One region of the Streptomyces nidicola genome, then DNA from elsewhere that is predicted to be linked to it. Evidence: riboswitches for the same ligand, from Rfam matches in the RefSeq annotation. Region 1 holds a riboswitch; the other holds the start of a gene.
What was found. Region 1 has a riboswitch for cobalamin ahead of ACOKM3_RS02575 (ABC transporter substrate-binding protein). Riboswitches for the same ligand answer to the same signal wherever they lie in the genome.

Region 1 (5,463 bases):
CGGTCGCGGAGACGGTCGGGGTCGTCTGGCCGAGCGCGGCACGCAGGTCGGTGATGTTCGCCCCTGTGTACGTCGACCAGGTCAGGCCCGTTGCCGACAGGAAGAAGAGTCCGAGCGCCGCCCAGACACCCACCGAGCCGTGGAGCGACAGGGTGCGCCTGCGGCCGGTCGCGCCGCGGATCGCGCGACGGGAACGGCGCCTGCCGAACCAGAGGACGAGGCCGCCGCCCGCGATCACCCACATCCAGCTCGCCGCGAACTCGCTGTAGAGGCGGCCCACTTGGCCGAGGTGGAGGTCGCGGTGGAGCTCGTCGATCCAGGTGCGCAGCGGCAGCGCGCCCGTCGATCCGTACTGTTCGAGGGCGCCGCGCACCTCCCCGTTGTACGGGTTCACGAACACCGCGAGCGTGTAGTCGGCGTCGACTCCCGGCACACCGGAGAGCATGACTCGGGTCGTCGCCCCGGCCTCGGGGGAAGGCCGTACCGCGCTGATGTCTCCCTCCGGATGAGCCTTGCGGGCGGCGGCGACCTGATCGGCGATCGGCAGCTCGGACTTGCCCACGGGGACGTTCAGCTCATGGGCGTACACGATCTTCTCGGCCTGGAACGAGCCCGCGTAGAGCAGGCCCGTGACCGCGGCGACGAACAAGAACGGGGCGACGAACACCCCGGCGTAGAAGTGCAGTCGCAGCACCAGCGGGCGCAGCGACGCCCAGGTCGACCGCTCGACGGGCGGCGACGGCGGTGCGTGCTCGGTCTGTTCCGCTGGGCGCGGTTCAGAGGTGTCGGAGGTTTCTGAGGTGAGGGACAACGTGGTCCTCCAGTTTCGGGCAGCACGGAGTCCGGGCGCGGGCCGTTCGGCCCTGGGCACATCCGGATCCGGTGCGTTGCATGGGGACTCGGCCGCGCGGGTGTGCGCACGGCCGATGCCCGAGGGTGCGGCGCAGCCTCGGGTGAACCGGCTGTCGTCAGGCGACAGCGTCCCCTGCGGGCGGGCCCCTGGAGGTGATCGTGTCGGCGAGGAGGAGGTCACGGGGCGTACGGTCGCGCCGCGTGCGGCGGACCTGGACGCGCGGCCGGTGCGGCGGAGCGGGAAGGCGGAGCGGGAGCCTCAAGGGCGCGACGATCCGCCCGACGAAGGACCTCGCGATGCGGAACGCGGCCTGCTCGCCGTACGCGAGCCAGAGTCCGCTCAGCACGGCAGCCAGGAGGTGGGCCACGAGCATGCCGGACGGTGACATGCCGCCCATGTCATGACCGTGCGATTCCATCTCGGGCATGTCCGCCATGCCGGCCATGCCATGCATGCCACTCATGCCGCCCATGGGGTCGGCCGGCATGGAAGCCGTGGGCACACGGCACAGCACCTGGTCCAGCCACCGGCCCGCGACGGAACCGCCGGACGCCGCCGGGTGCGCGAAGACCTGCGCCCACGAGAAGAAGAGATGAAGTGCCGCCTGTGCGGCCACGGCAAGACCCACGACCGGCAGGAGCCCACGCTCACGCCCGGCCGGCACACAAGCCGCCCCACCGATGACCACGAGGCCTGCGGCCAACGCCCACCAAGGCACGGTGTCACCGGACATGAGCGTGTGCGCGAGTGCTGTGAGCAGCACGCAGACGGCCGCGAACACCGCGGCCCGTCCGGCGCGGGCATCCCAGCCTGTAGTCATGGCGGTCCATCTTGGCATCCGTCGACCGGTGATCACCGGCAGGTGGTCAACTCCCCCACCGTCCGCCCGCTTTTGCTTCACCTTTGCCTTTCGCCCACCACTGCGTACTATCGCCTGGTCATCGCCGCGACGGGAGACAGGAAGCCGGTGCGAATCCGGCACGGTCCCGCCACTGTGACCGGGCAGCGCGAGCCAGCGCTGCGCGGGAGTCAGGTCACTGACCCGTCGCGGGCTTATTCCGAGGAGCGCGGACTCCGTAGGAGGCTTCACGTGTACGACGGTCCATGCCGTCCCCCTTCCCTTTCCCTCCCCCGGGTGCGACGACGGCGTGTCGTCGTGCGCTTCGGGGCCACCCTCGCCGCGCTGTCGGCGACGGTGCTCGCCGCCGGCTGCGGCCCGTCCGGGTCGGCCGCCGAACGCGCCGGCGGCCCGCAGTCGTCGATCACCAAGGGCTTTCCCGTCACCATCGACGACTGCGGCGTCAGGACGACGTACGAGAAGCCGCCTTCGCGCGTGGTGACCATCCATCAGCACCCCGTCGAACTCATGCTCTCCCTCGGCCTGAAGGACCGCATGGTCGGCACGGCGTTCCCCGACTCGGCCGTCCTGCCGAGCCTGCGCAAGGACTACGCGTCGGTTCCGAAGCTGTCGGCGAGGGCGCCCTCGTTCGAGAAGGTCCTCGAAGCCGAACCCGACTTCGTCTACGGCGGCTACTCCAGCGCATTCGCCGAGAAGGAGGGCCGTTCACGCAAGGCGTTCGCCGACGCGGGCATCGACACGTACCTCAACCGCGAGTACTGCGGCGAGAAGAACGTGACCATGCGGGACACCTACGCCGAGATACGCACCATCGGCAAGATCTTCGGGGTCCCCGACCGCGCCGACGCCCTCGTCTCCGACCTCCGCCACCGGGTCGAGAAGGCGAGCGCCGCCGTCCAAGACGAACCGGACGTCCCCGTGTTCGTGTACGACAGCGGAGACAAGTCCGCCTTCACCGCGGGCGGCAGAAGCCTGGGCACGCACCTGATCCACGAGGCGGGCGGCCGCAATGTCTTCGCCGATCTGGACGATGTGTTCGGCGACGTCTCCTGGGAGCAGGTGGTCGACCGGGGGCCCGAGGCCATCGCGATCTACGACTACGCGGGCGACAAGAGCGTGGAGCAGAAGAAGCGGTACCTGCTCTCGCAGCCCGCGCTCGCGGACGTCCCCGCCATCAAGCACAAGCGGTTCGTCGTGCTGCCGTTGACCGCGACCCTGGTGGGTGTCCGGTCGGCGTACGCGGTGGAGGGTCTGGCGCGCGGACTGCACCCGGAGAGCTTCAAGTGACGGCGTCCGTCGTGGGCGACAAGGAACCGGTCGACCAACGACCAGGTGGCAGACAGTCAACTGGCGCGCGTCGACGGCACGTTGGGCAGGGAGCGAGACTCACCGCCACCCTGTTCCTGCTCACCGCACTGCTCGTCGTCTCCCTCACGGCCGGACTCGCCATCGGCTCGGTGCACGTGCCGCCCGGTGAGGTGTGGGGCATCGTGACGCACGCGCTCGGCGCCGACTGGTGGGGGGACGCGGACTGGTCGCGGGCGCGGGAGACGATCGTGCTCGACGTGCGCGCGCCGCGTGTCCTGCTCGGCGCGACGACCGGGGCCGGACTCGCGGTCGTCGGCACCGCTCTGCAGGCGCTGGTACGCAATCCGCTCGCCGAGCCGTACCTTCTCGGCGTCTCCTCCGGTGCCTCGCTCGGCGCGGTCGCGGTCCTCGTGTTCGGGGTCGGTGTGTTCGGGGCGATGTCGCTGTCGGCGGCGGCGTTCGCGGGCGCGCTCGGCGCACTCGTCCTCGTCTACGCCACCGCACGCACCGGCGGCCGCATCACGTCCGGTCGCCTGATCCTGTCCGGTGTGGCGGTCGCGTCGATCCTCAGCGCGCTGCTCAACCTGCTGCTGCTCACCACGGACCGCGGCAACGAGGCACGTACGGTCCTCGCCTGGACGCTGGGCGGCCTCGGCGGGGTGTCCTGGAACTCGCTGTGGCTGCCGGGTCTTGCCCTGCTGCTCGGGATCGGCGTCCTCATGGTGCAGGCGCCGAACCTGAACCTGCTGCTCGCGGGCGAGGAGGCCGCCACGACGATGGGCCTGGACGTGGCCCGCTTCCGCGCCCGCATGTTCGTCCTGGTCTCGCTCGTCACCGGTGTGCTGGTCGCGGCGGCCGGGCCGATCGGCTTCGTCGGCCTGATGCTGCCGCACATCGTGCGCCTGCTCGTCGGCGGCGACCACCGGCGCGTGCTGCCGACGGCCGCGCTCGGCGGGGCGGTCTTCCTCGTGTGGGCGGACATCGCGGCGCGGACGGTCGCCGCGCCCATGGAGATCCCGGTCGGTGTGCTGACGGCGCTGTGCGGAGGGCCGTTCTTCCTGTGGCTGATGCGACGGGACGCGCGGCGCAGGAACGCGAGAGGTGTCGGATGACGGCGGCCGATCTTCACGTCGAGGGTGTCACGCTCACCGCGGGCGCCCGGCGGCTCGTCGACGACGTCTCGCTGACCGCCCGCCCGGGCGAGACCATCGGCCTCGTCGGCCCCAACGGCAGCGGCAAGTCCACGCTGCTGCGGGCCGTGTACCGGGTACTGCGCCCGGACACGGGCACGGTGCGGGTGGACGGCGCCGACGCGTGGGCGCTTCCGGTACGCCGGCTGGCCCGAACCGTCGCCGCAGTCGTGCAGGACGCCGGAGCCGACGTGGACCTGACGGTGGGCGAGGTCGTCGCGATGGGCCGCGCCCCGCACAAGCGCCTGCTGGCGGGCGACACCGCCGAGGACGCCGACCTGATCGAGGCGGCACTCGCCTCCGTGGACGCCGCCGACCTCGCCCACCGCCCCTTCGACCACCTCTCCGGCGGCGAACGCCAACGCGTCCTCATCGCACGGGCCCTCGCCCAGCAACCGTCGCTTCTCGTCCTGGACGAACCCACCAACCACCTCGACATCCGCCACCAGTTGGAGATCCTCTCGGCCCTGCGCCGCCTGCCCACCACGGTGCTGGTCGCCCTCCACGACCTCAACCTGGCCGCCCACTACTGCGACCGCCTGTACGTACTCCGAGCCGGCGAGGTCGTCGCCGCGGGCCCACCGGGCGACGTCCTCACACCACGGCTCCTCTCCGAGGTCTACGAGGTGTCCGCCGAGGTCGCCGTCCACCCGCGCACGCGTCGGCCGCAGGTGACGTATCTGCCGGACGACGAAGGAGGTTCTCGATAGGGCGGTCCGTGCGATTCGGGAATCCCGGGAGATGCCGGAGGCGTTCGGTCAATAACCCGTCCCTCGCCCCTGCTTCGTCCGGGAGACCCTCGCCCATGTCGGATCTCATGTCAGAGCCACAGATCGATGCCCTCGTGTTCGACGTGCTGGGCACGCTCGTCGACGAGCCCGCCGGGATCCGCGCCGGCATTCGTCGCCTCGCCCCAGCCATCGGCGACCCCGACGTCGAGAAGCTCCTGGCGCTGTGGCAGCAGCACATCGAGCGCGAGCAGCAGAGCGTGCTCGACGGCGGGCGGCCCCACCTCGCGAGCGACGCCCTCGATCTGGAGGCCGCCCGGCTCGTCGCCGATGCCGCCGGGGTCGACGATCCGGCCGCGGTGGCGGAGTTGGCCCTGACGGGGCGCAGGCTCCCGCCGTGGCCGGACACGGTGGCAGGACTCGCCCGGCTCGCCGAGCGGTACCCGTTGATCGGGCTGTCCAACGCGAGCCGGACGGCGCTCCTCGGCCTCAACTCCCACGCCGGACTGCGCTGGCACCAGGCGC
Region 2 (5,463 bases), 5.8 Mb from region 1:
CTGATGGAAGGCCCGCCCCCGCAGGCGTATGTTCTGGCCACAAGAGCTCGCACGAGCTGGAACGACAAGGGGGCGCCCGCCGATGACGCCGGACGAGGCAGTGGTCGGCCAAACGGGGAAGCTGGTCCTCGGCACGCGTGGGGCCGGTGGTCCGGGTGAGGTGTTGGTGCAGGTCAGGGGCGGGACCGAGACCTTTCTCGCGTACTCGGACGAGCCCCTGGAGCGGGGCGCCACCGTGCTCGTGATCGAGTCCCGCGGATGCCGGCAGGTCGTGGTCATGGCCTGGTCCGACCCACTTCTCCCCGGCGGCGAGGGCGACGCCCGCTAAGGAGACGTACAGGCATGTTCGGATATCGCGTTCCCGCGCCCGACGAGGCGATGCTGATCTCGGGCGGCAGGCGGGGACTTGGGGGAGCGCCGTTCCGCGTCGTCACGGGGCACGGGAAGTTCGTGCTCCCCGTGTTCCGCAAGACCCGCTTCCTGTCGCTCGCGATGAGCGAGGCGGAAGTCGTCGAGAAGTGTGTGACCAAGCAGGGCATCGCCCTGACCGTGCGCGCCGTGATCGCCTTCAAGGTCGGCAACGACCACGAGTCGATCGTCAACGCCGGTCAGCGCTTCCTCTCCGACCAGGACCAGATGTCGGTCCTCACCGGGCGCATCTTCGCCGGTCATCTGCGCTCGATCATCGGCTCGATGACGGTCGAGGAGATCGTGACCGAGCGGCAGAAGCTCGCCACGGAGGTCCTCGACACGTCGAAGGCCGAGATGGCGAAGATCGGGCTGCACGTCGACTCGCTGCAGATCCAGTCCATCGACGACGGCCAGACCGGGTACATCGAGGCGATGTCGCGCCCGCACAAGGCGGCCATCCAGCGGCAGGCGCAGATCGCCCAGGCGCAGGCCACGCAGGCGTCCGCCGAGGCGGAGCAGGCGGCTGCCCGTAAGCAGGCCGAGTACGCGCGGGAGACCGCGGTCGTGCAGGCCGAGTACAACGCGCAGGTCGACCGGGCCAAGGCGCAGGCCGAGCAGGCGGGCCCGCTCGCGCTCGCGCACGCCCAGCAGGAGGTCCTCGCGGCGCAGACGGAACTTGCCATGAAGCAGGCCGAGTTGCGGGAGAAGCAGCTGATCTCGGAGGTCGTGAAGCCGGCGCAGGCCGACGCGGAGCGCATCCGCGTGCTGGCCCTCGCCGAGGCCGAGCGGATGAAGATCCAGGCGGAGGCGGCGGCGTCGTACGACCGGGTCGCCCTCGACCGCATGCTCATCGACCAGCTGCCGCAGATCGTGAAGGAGGCGTCGGCGGGGCTCGCCGGAGCGAACGTCAACGTCCTGAACGGGGCGGACGGCCTGGGCGAGATCGCGGCGGGCCTGGTCGGCCAGGGCCTCACCATCCTCGACTCGGTCCGCAAGAACCTCTCCGGTGAGGGTGCGGACGGGTTCGGCTCGGCGGTCGAGCCCTACGTAGGCGCTCCGCGCGGCAGCGACGACGGCCCGGTCGACGTCCGCTGACCACCGGCACCGGCGTTACGGCCTCGGGGCTCCGCCCCGGCCCCCGCGCCTCAATCGCCGGCGGGGCTGAATTTGCCCACCCGCCGCAGGGCTCGACAGGCCCATCGCCGGCGGGGCTTGATCGGTCTTTCGCCGGCGGGGCTTGATCTATCAAGCCCCTGCGGCAATTGAGCAGCGGGGTCCGGGGCAGAGCCCCGAGGCCGTCACGCCGGTGCGGCATTTCCAGCCCCGCCGGCGTTTGAGGCGCGAGGTCCGGGGCGGAGCCCCGCGCGGGTGGCCGGGGCGGAGTCCGGGGGCCGGGGCCACCCCGCCGGGTACAGTAAAGACGTCGTCAGTACGTACGTACGAGGGGAAGCCGGTGCAAATCCGGCGCTGACCCGCAGCCGTGACAGCCGGAATGCCTCATACGTACGCGCTCGGCTCAGGACCGTCGAGGAATACGGAGCCGGAGCCGCCCGGTACCTCCGTGTGCCGCGCCGCCCCGCTCCCCGCAGGGAGAGGCACCCGCCCCACCATGAACATTCGCCGCAGCGCCGCGCTCGTCGCCGCGACCGTCGCCATCGGCGCCATGGGCGCGCAGGCCGCGAGCGCGGACAGTGCCTCCCCCTCGCCGAAGACGGCCGTCCCGTCGGGCCTCTACGGCAAGAGCGACCCCACGTACGACGGCGTCTGGCGGCAGTCCCTGGCGCTGGTCGCGCAGGACACCGTGGGCGTCAAGCCCGCCAAGAAGGCCGTGGACTGGCTGGCCGGGCAGCAGTGCGAGAACGGCGGCTTCGCCGCCTTCCGCGCCGAGCCCACCAAGCCCTGCGACGCCAAAACCAAGATCGACAGCAACGCCACCGCGGCCGCCGTCCAGGCCCTCGCCGCGGTCGGCGGCCGTGACGGCGAGGTCGCCAAGGGCGTCGACCGGCTGAAGAAGACCCAGAACGCCGACGGCGGCTGGGGCTACAGCCAGGGCATGGACAGCGACGCGAACTCCACGTCCGTCGCCATCGGCGCCCTCGCCGCGGCCGGTGAGAAGCCGTCCGAGGTGAAGTCGGGCAAGGGCAAGACCGGCACCGACGCCCTCGCGTCCCTCGCCCTCCCCTGCGCCAAGGGCAAGGACGGCGGCGCCCTCGCCTACCAGCCGGACAAGAAGGGCGAGCTCGCCGCGAACGCCGACGCCACCGCCGCCGGTGTGCTCGGCGCCCTCGGCACCGGCTTCGCACCCGGCAAGGGCACGGCCCCGGACGCGTACACCTGCGAGGACGGCAAGAGCGCGAAGGACATCGCGCACAACGGCGCCGTCTACCTCCAGAACCAGCTCGACACCCACCTCTACCTGAAGTCCCAGCTGGCCGGCGCCACGGACCAGCCCGACTACGGCAACACCGCCGACGCGGTCACCGCCGTCGCAGCCGCGGAGGGCGTCAAGGCCACGAAGGACTCGTACACCTGGCTGGAGAAGAACGCGAAGGGCTGGGCCGCGCAGACCGGACCCGCCGCCTACGCCGAGCTGATCTTCGCGGCGCACGCCACCGGCAACGACCCCCGCGACTTCGGCGGCACGGACCTGGTGAGCGCGCTCAACAAGACCGGCCCGGAGCCCGCCTCCACGAAGTCGTCCGCTTCGGACTCGGACGAGACGAAGGACGACGGTGGCAGCGGCGCCAACTGGTGGATCATCGGCGTGATGTTCATCGCGGCCGTGGGCGCCGGTTTCCTGCTCAGCGGCCGCAAGAAGCAGCAGCAGTGACCGCGCGCAGGTCGGCCGGGCTCGGCGGGCTCGTCATCGCGACTCTCGTGGCGCTCCTCGCCATGACCGTCGCCCCGGCGCAGGCCGCCGGGTACCGGTACTGGTCGTTCTGGGAGCGGGACGGTGGCTCTCAGAAGGCTTCCCAGAACGCATGGACGTACGCGACGGCGGGCCCCTCGCAGAGCAAGCCGGACGACGGTGACGTGCAGGGCTTCCGGTTCGCGGTGAGCGCGGACTCGAAGGACGCGAAGCAGCCGCGCGGCACGGCGTCCTTCGGTGACATCTGCGCCGATACGCCCGCCAAGGACGGCAAGAAGCGGATCGCGCTCGTCATCGACTTCGGCACGGCGGCCGACGCCCCCTCCGGCGAGACCCCGCCGAAGCCGCGCACCGCGTGCGCGCAGGTCGCCGATGACGCGACGAGCGCCGACGCACTCGCCGCCGTCGCGAAGCCGCTGCGCTACGACAGCAGCGCGATGCTGTGCGCGATCTCCGACTACCCGAAGTCGGGCTGCGGCGAGCAGGTGTCCAAGGAGACGCCCGACAAGACGCCCTCGACCCCCTCCGCGAAGGACTCCGCCTCGCAGACCGACGACGACGGCGGCCCCTCCGTCGGACTCATCGCCGGCATCGCCGTGGTCGTCGTGCTCGGCGTCGCGGCCGGCGTGCAGGCCCGACGCCGCCGCCTCTGACGCATGGCCGCCTCCCAGCTCCGCGCCCCCAGGGCCCACCGCTCCAACTCGCTGCACCCCGGCGCCTGGTGGATCTGGGCGCTCGGCCTCGGTACTGCCGCGTCCCGCACCACGAACCCGCTGCTGCTCGCGCTGCTGATCGGCGTCGCCGGGTACGTGGTGGCGGCGCGCCGCACGGAGGCGCCGTGGGCGCGTTCGTACGGGGCGTTCGTGAAGCTGGCGCTGGCCGTGCTCGGCATCCGCCTGGTCTTCGCGACGCTGCTCGGCTCGGCGATCCCGGGTACGCACCTGCTGTTCACGCTGCCCGAGATGCCGCTGCCGGACTGGGCGCAAGGGGTGCGGATCGGCGGCCCGGTGACACTCGAAGGCCTCGTCTTCGCGCTCTACGACGGCCTGAAGCTGGCCACGCTCCTCATCTGCGTGGGCGCCGCGAACGCGCTCGCCTCCCCCTCCCGGCTGCTCAAGTCGCTGCCGGGCGCGCTGTACGAGGCCGGGGTCGCGGTCGTGGTGGCGATGACGTTCGCCCCGAACCTGGTCGCGGACGTCCGCAGGCTGCGCGCGGCGCGGCGCCTGCGCGGCCGCCCGGACCGCGGCCTGCGCGGGCTGCTCCAGGTCGGGCTCCCGGTCCTGGAGGGCGCGTTGGAGCGCTCGGTGTCCCTGGCCGCCGCCATGGACGCGCGCGGCTACGGCCGGACCGCCGAGGTGCCGCCCGCCGTCCGCCGTGCCACGGCCGCGCTCACGCTGGGCGGCCTCATCGGGGTGTGCGCGGGAACGTACGGACTGCTCGCGGCGTCCGGAGCCGGATACGGGCTCCCGGTGCTGCTGGCCGGGGTGGCGGCCGCGCTCGGCGGACTCTGGCTGGGCGGTCGCCGCACGGTACGCACCCGCTACCGGCCCGACGTGTGGGGCGTGCGGGCCTGGCTGGTCGCGGCGTCCGGAGCGGTGGCCGCGGCGGTCATGATCTGGACCGGCACCCGGGACCCGGCATCCCTCCAGCCGCCGGTGGTCCCGCTCGCGGCGCCGGAGCTGCCGCTGTGGCCGGCGGCGGGCATCCTGCTCGGCCTGCTCCCGGCCTTCCTCGCACCCGCTCCCGACAGGCCGGCCGGGACGAATCCCGACAAGCCGACTTCCGACAAGCCGATTCCCTGCAAGCCGACGGAGGCGTCGTCATGATCCGCTTCGAGAACGTCTCCGTGACCTACGACGGCGCCTCACGCCCCACCGTCGACGGCATCCAACTCCACGTACCCGAGGGGGAGTTGATGCTCCTCGCGGGACCGTCAGGGGTGGGCAAGTCCACACTCCTCGGAGCGGTGAGCGGACTGGTCCCGCACTTCACGGGCGGCACGCTCGCGGGCCAGGTCACCGTCGCCGGCCGCGACACCCGTACGCACAAGCCGCGCGAACTCGCCGACGTCGTCGGCACGGTGGGCCAGGACCCGCTCGCGCACTTCGTGACGGACACGGTCGAGGACGAACTCGCGTACGGCATGGAGTCGTTGGGCCTGACCCCACCGGTCATGCGCCGCC

Region 2: it holds a riboswitch for cobalamin, as region 1 does, so the genes downstream of both, ACOKM3_RS28470 (prenyltransferase/squalene oxidase repeat-containing protein) here and ACOKM3_RS02575 (ABC transporter substrate-binding protein) in region 1, are expected to answer to the same signal.

Annotation. Positions count from the first base shown of each region.
Region 1 is NZ_JBNBPI010000001.1:543,475-548,937, forward strand. Features, by position in the region: gene ACOKM3_RS02565 (PepSY-associated TM helix domain-containing protein) at 1-811, opposite strand, end outside; gene ACOKM3_RS02570 (hypothetical protein) at 969-1,673, opposite strand; cobalamin riboswitch at 1,772-1,913, shown strand; gene ACOKM3_RS02575 (ABC transporter substrate-binding protein) at 1,944-2,999, shown strand; gene ACOKM3_RS02580 (FecCD family ABC transporter permease) at 2,996-4,132, shown strand; gene ACOKM3_RS02585 (ABC transporter ATP-binding protein) at 4,129-4,920, shown strand; gene ACOKM3_RS02590 (haloacid dehalogenase type II) at 5,028-5,463, shown strand, end outside.
Region 2 is NZ_JBNBPI010000001.1:6,305,626-6,311,088, reverse strand. Features, by position in the region: gene ACOKM3_RS28480 (hypothetical protein) at 83-328, shown strand; gene ACOKM3_RS28475 (flotillin family protein) at 343-1,506, shown strand; adenosylcobalamin-variant (AdoCbl-variant) riboswitch at 1,842-1,917, shown strand; gene ACOKM3_RS28470 (prenyltransferase/squalene oxidase repeat-containing protein) at 2,021-3,241, shown strand; gene ACOKM3_RS28465 (SCO2322 family protein) at 3,304-3,933, shown strand; gene ACOKM3_RS28460 (energy-coupling factor transporter transmembrane component T) at 3,937-5,106, shown strand; gene ACOKM3_RS28455 (ABC transporter ATP-binding protein) at 5,103-5,463, shown strand, end outside.